DNA from 2 places in the Vibrio hyugaensis genome. Region 1 is predicted to be linked to the other one. Evidence: predicted binding sites of a transcription regulator. Region 1 holds the regulator's gene; the other holds the start of a gene.
The links. The regulator CRP, encoded in region 1, controls carbon source genes, mostly activating them, when cyclic AMP is high. The targets are predictions, from matches to a motif close to TGTGANNNNNNTCACA.
Positions count from the first base shown of each region.

Region 1 (9,489 bases):
TTACGCCTATTTGGCAAACACTCGATACACCGGACGGTGACTTCCTCGATTTGGCGTGGTCCCAGCAGCCAGATTCCGAAGCCGCACGCAACAAACCAATCTTCGTCCTCTTTCATGGCTTGGAAGGCTGCTTCTACAGCCCGTATGCGAACGGTTTGATGAACGCCTTCTCTAAATCGGGTTGGCTTTCAGTGATGATGCACTTTCGTGGTTGCAGTGGTAAGCCAAACAAGAAAGCCCGCGCCTATCATTCTGGCGAAGTAACGGACGCTCGTTTCTTTCTTGAGCAGCTCAATCAGCAGTTCCCCAACAATCCAAAAATCGCAGTAGGGATCTCCCTCGGCGGTAACATGCTGGCGAACTATTTAGCTAAGTACAAAGGTGACCCGATCTTGAGTGCCGCGACGATTGTCTCTGCACCGCTTGATTTAGCGGCATGTGCCAATCGTATTGAGCAAGGCTTCTCGAAGGTCTATCGACGTTACTTACTCTCTTCACTAAAGCGTAATGCACTGCAAAAGCATGACTTAATCCAAGGCGAACTCGCACTGTCGTATAACTCGATCAAACGTGTGACTCGCTTGTATGAGTTCGACGACTTGATCACAGCCCCTCTGCATGGCTTTAAAGACGCACAAGATTATTACGATCAATGTTCTGGCTTAAGCAAGCTGCAACAGATCACTCTACCGACGCTGATAATCCACGCAAAAGACGATCCGTTTATGACGGAAGAAGTGATCCCGAAATTTGTGTTGCCAGATAACATCGATTACCGACTTTATGAGCATGGGGGGCATGTGGGTTTTCTTACGGGAACCGCTCTCAAACCAAAGTTTTGGTTAGAAGAAGCCCTACCTGCTTATTACGAAAGTATCGCTGCGGAGTACCTTTCTGCTGTATCCGTGCCACGAACACAGTAAACTACTTAGGCGCGCCAGACTCCAACCCAAGGCGCGCTTAAACATCATAAAAGTTTGAGGTATTTATGGTCATCCCTTGGCAAGACATCGCGCCAGAAACGCTGGAAAATTTGATTCGTGAATTCGTACTACGTGAAGGCACCGACTATGGCTCGGTCGAAGTTTCACTGCAAAGTAAAATCGATCAGGTCAAATACCAATTAGAAAAAGGTGAAGCACTCATCGTCTTTTCTGAGCTGCATGAAACAGTAGATATTCAATTAAAAGCAAAGTTTTAGACCCTTCACATTTTACCGTACCCCACTCGATGACAAGGGCTTGTTACGTGCTATAGTGGGTTATCGACCGTGCAGCATACGCATGCTGCACTTTACAGGTAAGTAATTTTCGACAAGGTTTGTCATGTCAGCTAAACATCCAATCATTGCGGTTACTGGTTCATCCGGTGCCGGTACCACCACTACATCTGAAGCCTTCCGCAAGATGTTCAATATGATGAACGTCAAACCTGCATGGGTCGAAGGCGATAGCTTTCACCGTTTTACTCGTCCAGAAATGGACGTCGAAATCCGTAAAGCCCGCGAGCAAGGCAAACACATCAGTTACTTTGGTCCACAAGCCAATGACTTTCCGGGGTTAGAAGAGTTCTTTCGTCAGTTTGGTGAAGATGGCACTGGCAGCGTGCGCCGTTATCTGCACACCTTTGATGAAGCGGTCCCATATAACCAAATGCCGGGCACCTTTACACCTTGGCAAGATCTGCCAGAAAACAGTGATGTCTTGTTCTACGAAGGCTTGCATGGTGGCGTGGTGGATGGCGATGTCAATGTGGCACGTCACGTCGACTTTCTAATTGGCATGGTGCCAATCGTCAACTTAGAATGGATTCAAAAGTTCGTCCGTGACACGCGCGATCGTGGCCACTCAAGAGAAGCGGTCATGGATTCGATCGTGCGCTCAATGGATGACTACCTAAACTACATCACCCCGCAGTTCTCTCGAACGCACATCAACTTTCAGCGTGTCCCAACGGTCGATACATCCAACCCACTCAATGCCAAAGGCATCCCAAGTTTAGATGAGAGTTTTGTTGTCATACGCCTTCGCGGCATAAAGAATGTCGACTTTCCTTATTTACTGGCAATGATTGATGGCTCATTCATGTCTCGCCACAATACTATTGTGGTACCGGGCGGTAAGATGAGCTTTGCAATGGAGCTCATAGTAAGGCCGATTCTGCAGCAACTTATCGAAACAGGGAAAATTGGCTAAAAACCTTGCCATCGTAGTGTTTACTTTTCATACCGTGATCATGTGCACAGTTTTGCTTACAAAATCTCAATGATGGCACGATTAAAATCAAGAAATCGTTTTCGAAAAAGGATACTATTTCTAACCGAAACACAAGAGAGCTTGCAGCATATAAAAAGTGCTCTTATTCTAGTAGGCCAATTCAGGCTTAGCTAAAATATGGATAGCGCAAGCGTACCCTGCAGAGGAAGTGAGATATTATGGTTCTAGGTAAACCTCAAACCGACCCAACATTAGAGTGGTTTCTTTCACACTGTCATATTCATAAGTACCCATCAAAAAGCACGCTAATTCACGCGGGCGAAAAAGCAGAGACTTTGTACTACATCGTTAAAGGTTCTGTTGCGGTTCTTATCAAAGACGAAGAAGGTAAGGAAATGATCCTTTCTTACCTAAACCAGGGCGACTTCATTGGTGAACTTGGTCTATTCGAAGAAGACCAAGAGCGTACAGCTTGGGTTCGCGCTAAATCTCCTTGTGAAGTGGCTGAGATTTCTTTCAAGAAATTCCGTCAACTTATCCAAGTTAACCCAGACATCCTAATGCGTCTTTCTGCGCAAATGGCTCGTCGTCTACAAGTTACTAGCCAAAAAGTGGGTGACCTAGCGTTCCTAGACGTAACTGGTCGTATCGCTCAGACTCTTCTGAACCTTGCTAAACAGCCAGATGCGATGACGCACCCAGACGGCATGCAAATCAAGATCACTCGTCAAGAAATCGGCCAAATCGTTGGCTGTTCTCGTGAAACAGTAGGTCGTATCTTGAAGATGCTAGAAGAGCAGAACCTAATTTCTGCGCACGGTAAAACTATCGTTGTTTACGGAACTCGTTAATCTCGATTAACGTTTAAAAAATTTAAAAGCCACCAAATGCAAGTTTGGTGGCTTTTTTGTTTTTAAGAGCTGAGAATAGGGAACGGAAAACAAAGAGCCGAGAATTGGGAACACTGCGTTCCGAGAGCGGACTTCGTCCTTCGAGATATAGCCCTCTCAGATTCCGAGAGTTAAAGCCTCCCGAGGCGAAGCGTTTCCGAATTCATAGGGCATAGCCCGTTCTCGTATCTATTAACCGTTGGTGCTTTCGAAGATCTTATCTGCCGATGCAGCCACAAATCCTGGGTACAACTCACCGTTATCCATTGGATAGCGCTTAGCAAACTCGTAGAAGCCTCCAGGAATCACCTCAACGCCTTCAGTAAAGGTCACTGGCACTTTGTCTGCCATGGTCGATGATTGCTCTAGTAGCACCTCTGGCGTGCCTTTTACTTCACCGCCATTCTCGTTGATGGTGAAACCAGCAGTGCGTAGGTAGTCGTTCACTTGCTTCACTTCTTGATGCTGGTTGAGTTGATTAACGCTCACTGTGAAGTGGTTAGCTCCGTAACCGTGCGCAGCAAGCCAAGAAGCGTATTCACTCTCTTTCGCCAAGGTTTGGAAGTCAGCATAGCCGAGGTTCCACAAACGTCCGCCGTATAAGAAGTCACTGCCTGTCAGTTTAGAAGCATCAACCTGCTCTACCAATTTATGAACAATGGCTTGTAGCTCTGGTGAGCACTCATCCACTTTCAATTCACTGATGAAGACTTTTGGTTGTTTTGGATCTGGGTGCTCAAAATGTTTTGCTACCAGCTTTTTGCTTTCAAATACGTAGTCACCACAGGCTTTGTAGCCCACCGCCAAGAATGGCTTCGCTAACGTTTCAATGCCTAGGGGATCGACATTAAACGTACGTAGAGCAATATGGTCATTAATCAGAGGCTCATCTTCTTGAAGAAGTTGATGGACTTTAGCAGCGGAAGGACAAAGACGTTTAATGTAGTCTTGCCATAGCGATTCAAATAACACATCGGGCGTCATAACGACTCCTTGTTATGCAATGTAGAGTTAGGGGTAAGAGAAGTTGACCGCTCGTTCACAGCCCGGAGGCTGTCCAGAATCACGAACGAGCGGTCATCAACCTGTGACGGTATGTGTGGCATAAGTGCCAGTCAGTCAACACGCACTGGAGAGTCTTAAGCTCGCCTTTGGCGTTTGCCAGCGCGCTTACCAGAATCCTAACTTGGTAAATAGCTCCGGCAGAGAGAAGCGGCGATACTTTGTCACCGCTTCGTTTTCTCTATTACAGGCTTACACCCGGACTCAATGTGGCAGGCAAGACCGCCTCTTGTCCTTCCATTGATGCCATTGGATACGCACAGTAGTCTGCTGCGTAGTAAGCACTTGGACGTAGGTTACCCGACGCACCCGGACCACCAAATGGTGCGTCACCACTTGCGCCCGTTAGCTGGCGATTGCGGTTCACGATGCCGGCACGAATGTGGTCCACGAAGTATTCCCACTCTTGGTCGTCGGTTGAAACCAGACCCGCAGAAAGGCCAAAGCGTGTATCGTTAGCCAGTTCTACCGCTTTCTCTAGCCCTTCGTAGCGCACTACTTGCAGAAGTGGACCGAAGTACTCTTCATCTGGCAGTTCAGCAATGTTCGTCACATCAATAATTCCTGGAGAAACAAACGCCGCTTCGCCTGCTTTCGCTTCAATCAAGCTTTCTCCACCAAGTGCTTGTAGGTTTGCTTGTGCATCCAGAATGAATTTAGCTGCCGCGACCGAAATCTGTGGTCCCATAAATGGCGCAGGTTCTGCAAATGGTTGGCCGACTCTAATATTGAGTGTCGCTTCCACCAGCTTAGTAATGACGGCATCACCCTTGTCGCCAAATGGAATGTAAAGACGACGTGCACAAGTACAGCGCTGACCTGCACTGATGAAAGCCGATTGGATGATGGTATAAACCGTCGCATCTAGGTCGCCGTAGTTATCCGAGATAACCATCGGGTTATTGCCACCCATTTCAAGCGCCAGCATTTTGCCCGGCTGACCAGCAAACTGACGATGCAGAACATGACCTGTGTTTGCACTACCGGTGAACAGCACGCCATCAATGCCTTTCGCATCCGCAAGCGCAATGCCGGTTTCTTTCGCGCCTTGGACGAGATTAATCACACCTTTTGGTAGACCGACCTCTTCCCACAGCTTCATAGCGAGTTCACCCGTCCATGGCGTTTGCTCAGACGGTTTAAAGACAACGGTGTTACCAGCAAGTAGTGCTGGCACAATATGGCCATTTGGCAAGTGACCTGGGAAGTTATAAGGACCGAATACCGCCATCACACCCAGTGGGCGGTGGCGCAATACAATTTGGTTGCCTGCGGCTTCACGTGCAGCTTCACCCGTACGGTCGTGGTAAGCACGGATGGAAATCGCAATTTTACCTGCCATTGCTGCCGCTTCGGTGCGTGTTTCCCAAATCGGCTTACCGGTTTCTTTGGCAATCACTTCGGCGATTTTTTCGCTGTTCTCTTTTACTTTTTCAGCAAAAGCCAGCACGATCGCTTCTCGCTCTGCAAATGGGCGCTTCTTCCAATCAACAAACGCTTCACGTGCCGCCGAAACCGCTTGGTTCACTTGTTCTGCCGTTGCACCGTTGCCTTGCCATATCACTTCTTGGTTGTACGGCGACAGAGACGTAAATCCTTCACCCTGACCTTGTACCCATTCACCTGCAATCCAATGTGTCATTGTTTCTATCCTTAAATTCTGTCGTCAGTTACTGCGGAAGAAGGCGAACAAAATCCCCTTCCTCAACCAAAAGCGCATCAGCAAGTTCAGGAGCCAATACAACGCTTTGCGTTTCAGCGTCGTAAGCCGCTTTTGCAGCTGCAGCACGGAAGTTCTCGAATGATGAGTTACACATCAAGAAGTCTTGTGTACTGGTATGCTCAGAGATTTTGACTTGGGCACGGAACGAGTGACGTACCGATTCGATATTGCGTAGGTCACACTCCACCGTTGGGCCACCATCGAAGATGTCGACGTAACCACGGTTAGTAAAACCTTCGCGCTCAAGCAGCTTCAGAGCAGGACGCGTGTTATCGTGCACCTTACCTATTACGGCTTGTGCTTCTGGGCTTAGCAAGTTGATGTAGATTGGCAATTTCGGCATCAAATCAGCGATAAAACCTTTCTTACCGATACCGGTTAGGTAATCCGCAAGCGTGAAATCGATAGAGAAGAAATGCTCTTGAAGCCATTGCCAGAATGGTGAGTTGCCCTGGTCATCAGAAACACCACGCATTTCAGCAAAGATAGTTTCCGAGAAGCGTTCTGGGTGCTCTGCCATCATTAAGAAACGACACTTAGACATCAGACGCCCGTTCAAGCCACCACGGAATTTCTCGCGTAGGAACAAGGTACAGATTTCGCTGTTACCCGTGTAGTTGTTACCAAACGTCAGCAGCTTAACCACGTTGTTTACGCCAAGCTTTGGTGACGAGTGCACCACTTTACTGATGTGGTAAGAATAGAAAGGCACATCCCAGCCGATCGAAGCTTCAATGCCTGTGGTACCTGCGACTTCACCAGTTTCAGACTCAAAGCCCACCATCAGGTAGCCTTCATCACCGGCTTCATACACATCTGGTTTGCCAAAACTGTACTCTGAATGTTTAATTCGATTGGTTAACAGTTCTTCGTTAACCGGTAGAGATGTAAACCCATGACCAGACTCAACCGCACAAGTGTGCAGCGCGTCATAATCCGACATTGCGATAGGGCGAACTACTAGCATCAATACTCCCTCCAGATGCAAGAAGATCCTAACTATATTGTAGGAACAATACCCCCATCAGAGATCCTTGATGGGGGTTTCTAGGTTGACGATAAACGGGGACCGCGCTTAGACCAGTGTTGCGATCGCTTTGTCCAGCTTCGCCAAACCTTCTTCGATTTCTTGTTGTGTGATAACGAGTGATGGTGTGAAACGTACGACATTGGCACCCGCAACCAATACCATGAGACCTTGTTTACCCGCAGCAACCAGTACGTCACGCGCACGACCTTGCCACTCTTCGTTCAGTGCAGCACCAAGCAGTAGACCTTTACCGCGCACTTCAGAGAAGATGTTGTATTTCGCGTTGATCTTATTTAGACCCTCACGGAACATCGCTTCACGCTCTAGTACACCAGCCAATACTTCTGGTTTAGTCACTTCATTAACGACCGCTTCGGCAACGGCACATGCTAGCGGGTTACCGCCGTATGTCGAACCGTGCGTACCGACTTTCATGTGTTCAGACAGTTTCTCTGTCGTCAGCATGGCACCGATAGGGAAACCGCCGCCTAATGATTTCGCAGTGCTTAGGATGTCTGGCGTAATGCCTAAACCTTGGTATGCGTAGAAGTGACCAGTACGACCATTACCCGTTTGAACTTCATCGAAGATCAGTAGTGCGTTGTGCTTGTCACACAGCTCGCGAACCGCTTGAGCGAATTCAGGTGTTGGTGGAATGATGCCGCCCTCACCTTGTAGAGGCTCCATCATCACCGCACAAGTGCGATCAGACATATGTGCTTGCAGCGCTTCGATATCATTGTAAGGGAGGTGCGTTACGTCGCCTGGCTTAGGACCGAAACCGTCAGAGTAAGCCGCTTGGCCGCCTACCGTTACGGTGAAGAAAGTACGACCGTGGAAACCTTGTTTGAATGCGATGATTTCAGATTTCTCAGTACCATGAACGTCTGCTGCATAACGGCGCGCCAGTTTTAGTGCCGCTTCGTTTGCTTCTGCGCCAGAGTTAGCGAAGAACACGCGCTCAGCAAAGCTGACTTCTGTTAACTTCTTCGCCAATCGCAGTGCTGGCTCGTTAGTCATAACATTACTTAGGTGCCAAAGCTTGTTACCTTGCTCAGTCAATGCGTTCACCATAACTGGGTGACAATGACCAAGACAGCTCACCGCAATACCACCAGCAAAGTCGATGTATTCATTTCCGTTCTGATCCCAAATACGTGAACCTTCACCTTTTACAGGGATCATTTCCATCGGGTTATAGCAAGGTACCATTACCTCATCGAATAAACCGCGCTCTACTTTGTTTTCCGTTGTCATTGCACATTCCTTCTTGATACCGCATGCCTAGCAGATAAGCGAATTTAACCAGCACTCTTTGCCAGCAAATAATGTTTTGCATTTAAGCTAATACGGCATTGTATTTACATTTGATTAACCATTTCAATAGTGATTTATTCTTTTCGTATGCGAGCGTAACACCTCATACTCACTATCTATGATTATTTATGCACCAAGAAACGCAAATAGAGAAGCGATTTTTTATAAAAACCATGCATGACAAGGTTCAGAAAGAAATGAGAAAAATGAATAGGCCCTACCTAATTGGCAGAACGCATAGTTTTGCATTCCCCTTCTCAGGCGCAAAATATGAAGAATTTGTTAAGAAAAGTGATCGCGATCAGATCGTTTTACGCGCAAGAAAGTTTGCGAGTAGTTCGTGGCCTTGTTCTGTCTTAATTGATTCAGGATGAAACTGTACTGCATCAATTGGCAGGGTTTTATGCTGATAACCCATGATTTCATCCATGGTTCCGTCAGGCAACTCAGTCCACGCGGTCAATTCAAACACCTTTGGTAACGTACCGTTTTTCACCACAAGAGAGTGGTAGCGGGTTACCGTGAGCGGGTTATTGAGGTTTTTAAACACACTGCGACCATTGTGACGAATCGGTGATGTCTTACCGTGCATCACTTGTCGAGCACGTACCACTTCCCCTCCAAACACCTGTGCAATCGCCTGATGACCAAGGCAAACGCCCAAGATAGGTAACTTACCAGCAAAGTGCTCAATGGCTTGTAGAGAGATACCTGCTTCGTTAGGGGTACATGGCCCAGGAGAGATCACCAAATGAGTTGGGTTGAGCGCCTCAATGCCTTGGATGTCGATCTCATCGTTACGCACCACCTTTACGTCTGCACCAAGCTCACAGAAGTATTGGTAAAGGTTGTAGGTAAAAGAGTCGTAGTTATCGATGATCAACAACATAAAGTGTCGGTTGCTCCAATCCGTTTTGGCAATGCTTACGTGGTGAATCGCCACGTTCGTGACAATCAAGGGCGGTATTTTGCTATACCAAGCAAGAAAGGCAAGTTTTTGCTGAATAAAAAGGCCAGCATAGGCTGGCCTTTGGTCTTTACAGCTATTTAGGAACTGTTTGTCAGGAAATGAATTCGCTTAGCGGCGACGGCGGAATAAGCCTAGACCTAACAGCGCAATTAGCGCGCCAAAGCCAAATGAGCCACCATCATCATCGTCTGATGGGTTAGTGCTCGACGGCTCTAACGTAACATCGCGAGAATCACTGAACTTAACGGTGTTGCCCGTCGAATCTGTCACTTTCTCTTCTA
Region 1 is NZ_CP025794.1:2,500,255-2,509,743, reverse strand. Features, by position in the region: gene C1S74_RS12410 (hydrolase) at 1-923, shown strand, start outside; gene C1S74_RS12405 (YheU family protein) at 989-1,201, shown strand; gene C1S74_RS12400 (phosphoribulokinase) at 1,326-2,195, shown strand; gene crp (cAMP-activated global transcriptional regulator CRP) at 2,435-3,067, shown strand; gene C1S74_RS12390 (DUF1338 domain-containing protein) at 3,299-4,090, opposite strand; gene astD (succinylglutamate-semialdehyde dehydrogenase) at 4,353-5,810, opposite strand; gene astA (arginine N-succinyltransferase) at 5,839-6,858, opposite strand; gene C1S74_RS12375 (aspartate aminotransferase family protein) at 6,967-8,178, opposite strand; gene C1S74_RS12370 (aminodeoxychorismate/anthranilate synthase component II) at 8,540-9,127, opposite strand; gene C1S74_RS12365 (ExeM/NucH family extracellular endonuclease) at 9,317-9,489, opposite strand, start outside.

Region 2 (9,489 bases), 1.4 Mb from region 1:
TCCTTTTCACGTGCTTTCTTTGCAGCTTCCTGAACTTGATTGGCTCGGCGCATTTCAACCAAAGCTCCTTCAAGATCATTTTTCTGTAAGTAGTTAAGGCCTAAATACAAATGCAAAAAGCCGAGTTCATAGTCGGCTGGTTGGTATTCATTTAGATTGTCGTTAACGGCTAAAGAACCCACGCTGGTCGCCGTCTCCGTGACAGAAATCGTGGCACGGTCTTGTTGCTTACGTACTGCACGGTCGCTGTCTTCAAGCGAGCTCAAACTGGTTGGGTAATCTGCTGCAAGAAAAGAGATTCGGCCTTGCTCGAAATTACCAAGTATCTCGCCACCTACATCGCTTGATTGAAGTTGCTCAGCTTTCGCGTATTCACCTGCAACCACCGCTTGGTAAACTTCTTTATTTTGGTCACTGTAATGACTGAACAGGTTGCCAGCGGATAAATTCGCACACCCTGTCGCGAGCAAGGTCCAGCTAATTAATCCGAATAGCTTCACACCATGTTTCACATTTATCTCCACAAATGTGTCGTTCGAGGAATAAAGAAGTGGATGACGTTCTTCATCCACTTCCTTCTAAAGATTAGCTCAATACCATAGGACCTAAAGGACGACCGCCCACTAGGTGCATATGAATATGATAGACTTCCTGACCGCCATGTGAGTTACAGTTTACGATTAAACGGTAACCGTCTTCTGCAATGCCTTCTTCTTTCGCTAGTTTTTTCGCTACGGTGAACATGCGTCCCATCATTGCTTCATCATCCGCTTCCACATCATTTGTGGTTGGGATTAGCTTGTTTGGAATGATAAGGATGTGGCTTGGCGCACGCGGATTAATGTCGCGAAATGCCGTCACTAGCTCATCTTGGTAAAGGACATCTGCTGGGATTTCTTTGCGAATAATTTTGCTAAAGATGGTTTCTTCCGCCATGGGTACTCCATTTTATAAGGTGTGTAACCTATTTAGTATGCGCTAAGCCAAAAGCGAGCTCAATAAAAAACAGTGTTCACTTAACATTATCAATATAACTCGTGACGTTGAAGCTTTTTTTGTCGTGTGCGTCATAAAACGTGCGTCGCAAACTCAATACAATCCGATGAATTTTGTTACTTTTTTAAGACAATTCTTATTTACGTTGTCTATTTTTGGGAGAGGAAGCTCACTTATGCGAGGTTCAGTAATTAAACGGATGTATGCAGGCTTCGCGCTGATCATCGTCCTTTTCGCGGTCACGATTGCCATTATGATGGGGGGCATGAATGATATTCACGGCAAATTTGAGACAGTATCTAAATCATCACTTCCACTGGTATCCCTATCCAACCAAACCAGTGTCGAGCTACTTTCTGCGGACAAATCTTTCAAAGACTTCCTGACCACGGAGAATAAACAGCGCATGGATGAAATGCGTCAGGAGTTTGCTAAATCTCAACAACGATTCGAAGGCACATTAGGCCAACTTGAAGTGGCCAGCCAAATCTACCCTTCCCTAGCAGAACCTTTTTCTCAGCTTAAAGAACTTGAGCAGAGCTACTTTACCGAAGCAAAGGAAGCAATGGACAACTACGAAGCGATGTTTGCGGCACAAGAAGAAGTGCAGAAGTCTTCTCGTCGTTTCCAAAAGCTCAACACCGAACTTTCCGTTGGTCTGAAAGAATACGTAGCCGATCAATCAAGCATCTCAGTCAAAGTGATGGCAAAAAGCTATTTCATTAAGCTAAAAGATGCAGAGGTGATCACATCGGACGCATTGGCTAGCTCAAATCCAGAGTTTGTGACTCAAGCCGTTGCGAAAAACCGTAAAGCGGTTACGCACCTGAATTACGCATTTCGTGGATTGGTTACTCAGTTACCTGAGCTTAAAAAAGCCTTTGGTGATTCAGTGGATCAATTTACTCGAGACGTAGGCATGCGTGGTGGTGTATTAGACCAACACAACAACTACTTATCTGCTCGTTCTGCGCTGTACAACAATATCGCAAATCTAGCGACTAAAGTTGATTCAAGCATGTCGATTCTGGAGCAATTTACAACAACAGCGACAGACAAATTGAATGAGTCTCTGACCGATGCAGGTGACATCTATTCTGCTGGTGTAACCAAAGCTATTGTGATTGCGGTGATTGTGGTTCTGTTTGCGACGGCTATCGGCTATCACATTGCACAAAGTGTACGTGAACCATTGACTCGTATCTTGAAGGTATTAGAAAGCTTGACCGAAGGTGACATGACGCAGCGCATCGATAACCGTTACAACAACGAGTTTAGCCGCGTGAGTGGTCACATTAATACGTTGGCAGACAGCCTGCACAACATTCTTGTGAAATTAAATGACGCCTCAGATAACCTTGCATCTACCGCATCAACGAATGAACAAACTTCTTCTCAAGCGCAATCTAAATTGAATGCGCAGCGCGAGCAAACCGCGACCGTCGCAACCGCAATGACAGAGATGTCACATTCGGTGCAGGAAGTAGCGCAAAGTGCACAAGGCTCACTTGAAATGGTTCAGCGTGTAGAAACCGTCTCTGACCAAGGTCGAAATGTCATGAACAGCAACATTTCGACGATTAACCAACTTGAAACACGCTTGAACGAATCGGTGTCTGCCGTTTCTGAACTGCAAAAGATGAGTGGTCAAATCGGCTCGATTCTGGATGTGATTCGTAACATTGCCGAGCAGACCAACTTGCTTGCCCTAAATGCCGCAATTGAAGCTGCACGTGCCGGCGAACAAGGTCGTGGTTTTGCGGTCGTCGCAGATGAAGTTCGTGTGCTTGCCTCCAAGACCACACAATCGACAACTGAGATTGAGGCAATGATCAGTAACCTACAATCAAGTTCGCAATCCGCTAACCAAGTCATCCAAAGTTGCATGAGTGACATGGAAATGTCAGTAGAGCAAGCATCGAAAGCCAATAGTTCAATGGAAGAAATCCAAGCGCTTATTATCGAAATCAGCCAAATGAGTACGCATATTTCTCAGGCGGCAGCAGAGCAAAGCGAGACGTCAGCTGACATTGCACGCAATATTGAAGACATCAACAGTATCGCAGATGAAAGCTACCATGCGATGTCGAGCATCGCTCAGACCAGCGAATCTTTAACCCAACTGGCTCATCAGCAAAACGAGTTAGTTCATCGATTTAAACTATAAGAGCAGCATCGACAGTTAACAGATTTTTTGCAACCAACTGTATAAGGGCGACTTTTTATTGAAGTCGCCCTTGTTTTTTATGAGCCTTGTCTACATATGGTTAATATGGCTTGCTCATCCCTTTTCTTTTCTCTTTTCGAGCAAGCCAAATAAGAAGGAAAATCTATGGCTGTTCATGTTGGTATTATCGACCAAGACCCAGTGAGATTGGTCACTCCTCTTTTGGATAATCGCACTGTTAGCACACATATCGTCTTCATCGGCGACAAAAGCCAATCTGATATGTACGAGCGACTGAGTGCCGTGTTGGAGCAGCGAGAAATTACTTCTGAATTTTTTGAAATTCCTTCTGTTGTAAACACTTCTCTTATTAAGCAATCGATCCATAAATTGGCAAAAGACCTCCATGATAGAGGTGAAGAAGTAAAACTGAATGCAAGTTGTGGCCTTCGTCACCGACTGCTTTCTGTGTATGAAGTTTTCCGTACGTACCGCTGGCCAATCTTTGTCGTTGAGCCAAACAGCGACAAACTTTGCTGGCTGTATCCTGATGGTAAAGAAGACACGCAAGTTGAAGACCACATCACCATCTCTGATTACCTGACTATCTTCGGTGCGCGCGGTGAATTCCACCACGTCGATCTGCCTCCTCAACTAGACCAAAAACTTTATGAACTGGGTGAGCGTTGGGCTTCTAATGCGCTAGAACTTGGTCCTGGACTGGCGACGCTTAACTATCTTGCGACGACATGTCGTAAAGAACAAAAGTTAGATGTAGAGCTTTCTGAGAAGCAGCAAGGCTACCGTGAATTGAATATGCTTCTGACTGATTTGGTGGAAGCAGAAATTGCAACCTATGAAAATGGGGTTCTCACCTTTATCGATGAAGATGCTCGTCGCTTCTCAAATGGTGAATGGTTAGAAACGTTAGTTCACAGCACTGTGAAGCAAATCCAAGACACGATGCCGACTATTCAAGACCGATCGTTGAACGTTCAGGTTTATCGCAAACTCGGCGAAAGCGAAGTTCGTAACGAGCTTGATGTTGCGACTGTGGTGAACAACAAGTTACACATCATCGAATGTAAAACTAAAGGCATGCGTGATGATGGCGATGATACCTTGTACAAATTGGAGTCATTGCGCGACCTTCTAGGTGGTCTGCAAGCTCGTGCCATGCTGGTCAGCTTCCGTCCACTGCGTCATAACGACATCACACGTGCTGAAGACTTAGGGTTGGCGCTTATTGGCCCAGACGAGCTGAAAGATCTCAAAACTCACCTAAGTGCTTGGTTTGAAGCCGCTGGTGGTTCTGACGAAATCTAATCGTCGATATAGATCAAAAATCAAAAAAAGCAGCCTCGAGCTGCTTTTTTATTGCGTCAGATTTGTTGTTTGAATACTCAGACAAAACTGCCAGATAGAAAAAACCAGAGGCGAACCTCTGGTTTTTCCCGTTTGTTTAAATGCCAACTAACCGTTGTGCTTAAAGCATCTTACGCGCTGCTTCTACTACAACTTTAATTGAGCGAGCTTCCGTTTCTTTCAGCGTTGCATGATCTGGAATCTCTTTTTGTGTACGGTTGATGATAACACCCGCCACACAACCTGCTTTCAAGCCAGAGCTTGCACACATGGTTAGCAGTGTTGCTGACTCCATTTCGAAGTTCAGAACGCCCATGTCTTGCCACTCTTGCATAGAACCTTGGAAACGCTTAACAACACGGCCAGAGAATGTGTCGTAACGCTCTTGACCAGGGTAGAAAGTGTCACTTGAAGCAGTCACGCCCATATGAACGGTTGCACCAGACTCTTCAACAGCAGCTTTCATTGCTGTTGCAATTTCGAAGTCTGCTACTGCTGGGAACTCCATTGGAGCAAAGTGTAGGCTCGCGCCGTCTAGACGAACAGAACCTGTCGTAACAATCATGTCACCTACATTTACGTGTGGCTGGATTGCACCAGTAGTACCAACACGTAGGAAAGTGCGAACGCCAAGCTGCGCTAGTTCTTCTACTGCGATAGACGTAGATGGACCGCCGATACCTGTAGAACAAACCACAACAGGTTTACCGTCTAGCTCTGCACGGTATAGCGTGTATTCACGGTGACTTGCTAGAAATACTGGGTTTTCCATTTCTTCTGCGATTTTTTGTACGCGTGCAGGATCGCCTGGAATGATTGCTAGAGTCGCACCATTAAGATCCGCTTCAGTAACACCTAAATGGAATACAGCTTGAGACATAAGTCGCTCCTTGTTGTGGCTTATTTTGTAAGCAATAAGCTCATTAGTAAGTTGTTGGGTACAGATGCACTGTAGCGAACCTTTTACCAACATAGAGTGATCATAATCACAATGAAACAATGTAATAAACTTACACTTTCAAATAAAAACGGTTTTGATCACACTTTGAAAGCCATAAAGCTATTGTGTTGCATAATAAACAGTGACTCTTCAATTAAATCATTCAGGAAAATGATTTCAATCATACAAATACAAAAGCCCGAGGCGAATCCACCTCGGGCTAATAATTAATCGATTAGATCGTGAAATTACTTTACTTGTTTGGACTCGAATCGAAGCAATCTCAAAGCATTTAGAGTCACCAAGGCCGTAGCACCACTGTCAGCTAGTACCGCAACCCATAGGCCTGTAATACCTAACAAACTAGTCACTAAGAACACCCCTTTTAAACCCAAAGCCAAAGCAACGTTCTGACGAATGTTATTTAATGTTGCGCGTGATAGCTCAATCATGGCTGGCAGTTCCACCAAGCGGTTGTGAGTCAGCGCAGCATCTGCAGTCTCTAAGGCAACGTCTGTACCGCCTCCCATGGCAATACCAATGCTGGATGCTTTCATTGCTGGGGCATCATTAATACCGTCACCAACCATTGCAACCGTGTGCTGCGCAGAAATTTCTTCGACATAATGGACTTTGTCGGCAGGCAGTAAACTCGCCTTGTAATCGAGACCAATTTGGTTCGCAATCGCTTCAGCACTGCGTGGGTTATCACCGGTTAGCATAACAGATGAAATACCCAGTTGTTTCAAAGCCGCAACCGCTTGCTGAGCATCTTGACGTAACGTATCTTGCCACGCAATCAGACCAATAACTTGAGAGTCATGGCGAGCAACAACCACTGTTTTACCCTGCCCTTCAAGCTCAAGTACACGATCTTCGACTTCTTTATTCAACTTGAATTCGGCTTTAGAAGGTGCAATCACTTGAACCACTTTGCCATCGACTAAGCCAGTCACACCAGAACCTACCTGCGCAGTTTTGTCAGTGGCTTCCGGAATCATCACGCCTTGGTCTTGAGCTTTGTTCACCAGTGAAATCGCTAGCGGATGGCTTGAACCGATTTCAATCGATGCTGTTAGGCTCAATAGCTGCTCATCAGTCACACCTATCGCAACCACATCGGTCACTTGAGGTTTACCTTGTGTCAATGTACCTGTTTTGTCGAACGCAACGGACTCAACACGTCCCAACAGTTCCAATGCTGCACCACCTTTGATGAGGGCGCCTCGTTTTGCTGCCGCTGCTAAACCAGAAGTAATCGCCGCAGGTGTCGAGATAACTAACGCACATGGACAAGCAATCAATAGTAACGCTAAGCCTCGGTATACCCATGTTTCCCAAGGCTGAGCAAACAGCAATGGTGGTGTGATAATGACAAGTAGCGACACCAACATCATCAAAGGAGTGTACCAACGGCTGAACTTATCTAAGAAGCGTTCTAGTGGAGCTTTGCGTGATTCCGCTTCTTCGATCAAATGAAGAATTCGGTCAATCGCGTTTTCACCTTGGCGAGATGTCACTTGAATTTGCACGACTTTGTCGACAACCACAGCGCCAGCCATGATTTTCCCACCTTCAATGTGTTCAACTGGTAGCGATTCACCGGTAAGAGCACTTTCATCAAAGCTTGCGGCTTGATTGATAAGAACACCGTCAGCAGGCATACGACCACCCGGTGCCACTTCAATCACGTCACCCGGCTGAAGTTGAGAAGCAGGGACTTCTTTACGCTCTCCGTTCACAATCAAAGTCGTGTTTTCTGGCACTAAATCCATCAGAGCCTGAACACCGCTACGAGCACGGGAGGATGCATATGCTTCTAACTTTTCACCAATAAGGAAAAGCAATAGCACCATCGCAGCTTCTGCGGTTTCACCAAGATACAGCGCACCTAAAGCCGCCACACTCATGAGCGTCTCGATAGCAAAGGGCGTACCACTGCGTGCGAGTTTGAAAGCTTTCATTGCCACTGGGTATAGACCCAACAAACAGGTCAAGGTAAACAACCACGTGCTCAGCATCGGATTAACGTCCGAAATAAGACCGGCAAATGCCATCGCACCTGCAATAGAAAGTATCTGAGCATTGTCTTTGATGATACCTAACCAACCCTTCTTCTCAGCTTTTGGCTTTGGAGCATCGGTCGAAGACAGTGGGAATCCTGTTTGTTGTGAGATTTGTTCAATCACAGGCGCAAGAGCGCGATTGTCAAAATCAACCACCAGCTTTTCCGTCGCAAACAAGACTTTGGCCTTGAGTACACCGTCTATAGAAGAAACGGCTTTTTCAAGCTTTTGGGCACAGGCAGGGCAATCCATGCCAGACACCAACCAGCTATGGCGAATGGAGGTTTCTATGGGTTCGGCAGGGCCTTCTTCATCAGCAGGGTCATTACTACAACCACCACTGCTGCTGCAACATGACTCTTCTGAAGCCATAACACTGGCTTGAGTGATATTTAAGGTTGGTTTTGTTGGTGCGGAACAAGACTCCGTAGCACCTATTGCCACCGCAGATTTGATTTTGCCTGATTGGCAACCTTGATGTTTATTACACATAATTCACTTTCCTTATTGGTGATAAGTCTTTATCTACCGTAAAGAATAAACCTTGGAGCTTACTCCAAGGTCAAGAGTGTTTATGTGAAATTATTAAAATTTACGCTTTTTCTTCTTCTAAGGCGGTGACGACTTCATCGATCAAAACCGCATCGTGAGAACAGAAAGGCTGAGTATTTACGCACGTTATCGCAGGGTCGTCTTCCACCAAGTCTTCGCCAAAGTTTTGCATCAGATCTTTAATGTGTTTATTTAGCACAACCAATGCCAGCAAGCCGAACACGATGGTACCGACCGCTTGTCCATAGAGCACACCAAGCGCGCCATACCATTGCGCCCCAAAGTACACAAAAGGTAAGGTACCAATCGTCGCTTTACCTAAATTCAATGCTGTCGAGTAAAGTGGCTTACCAAGGTTGTTAAACGAGGTATTTGCCACAAACAGAGTGCCATTGAACACAAAGCTGATTGCCACATAAGTGCAGAAGGCCACTACAATGATTGCAGCATCACCAGTAAGGCTAAACATCGCAACAATGTAGTCTTGCAATAGATACAGTACAACGCACACCGAAAGTGTATAAATCGTGGTGACTAACAACGAGTCCGTCAGCGTTTTTTTCACGCGATCCATTCGCTCTGCACCAAAGTTTTGTCCAATAATCGGCCCTACCGCACCTGATAAAGCAAAAATCACAGCAAAACAGACTGGCGTCAAACGTCCAATAACGGCAAAACCAGCCACAAAGTCTTCCCCAAAATGCGCAATGTGCGTCGTTACAATAGCGTTCCCAATAGGGGTTGCGGTATTAGTAATGATAGCGGGCACAGCAATGGCTAGAATTGGCTTAAGGTTGTTTTTGAGGATGCTGTAATCCGGGAATGAAACCAACTTGTGCACTTTCACTAATGGATAGAGCGAGAAAGCCAATACGGTAAATCGAGCAATAACCGACGCAGCTGCTGCCCCTTCAACATTCCATTTGAAGACAAAAATAAACAGAGGATCAAGAATAGCGTTAACAATGCCTCCCGCTAAGGTGGCCCACATGGAACGTTTAGCATCTCCCGCCGCACGCAAACCTGCGCCTGCTGACATGCCTAAGGCGAGAATAGGAGCACTTGGAAGTAGAATATTAAGGTAAGCTTCGGCTCTTTCAGCGGCAACGCCCTCTGCACCAATCGCAGTCAAGAGCTCGGGAATGTGCATGTACATGCCAATAGTGATAACCAAGCTGATCATAAAGGCAGTGAGCATGATACTGCCGCTCATCAACCTCGCTCGGTCAAAGTCCTTTGCACCAATAGACTTGGAGACCAGTGCTCCCATCGCGATTGACGTGCCAATCGAAGCTGACGTTGAGAAAAAGATCAATGTCCCAGCAAAACCAACGGCAGCCGCTAATTCAACTTGCCCCAACATACTGATAAACAACATATCGAGTAAATCGACGACGAACAAC
Region 2 is NZ_CP025794.1:1,118,068-1,127,556, forward strand. Features, by position in the region: gene C1S74_RS05720 (COG3014 family protein) at 1-512, opposite strand, end outside; gene hinT (purine nucleoside phosphoramidase) at 586-936, opposite strand; gene C1S74_RS05730 (methyl-accepting chemotaxis protein) at 1,172-3,163, shown strand; gene C1S74_RS05735 (DUF1887 family protein) at 3,329-4,489, shown strand; gene udp (uridine phosphorylase) at 4,650-5,408, opposite strand; gene C1S74_RS05745 (zinc/cadmium/mercury/lead-transporting ATPase) at 5,717-8,026, opposite strand; gene C1S74_RS05750 (MATE family efflux transporter) at 8,127-9,489, opposite strand, start outside.
Region 2: the regulator CRP is predicted to act here: its motif matches at 5,504-5,519, upstream of udp (uridine phosphorylase).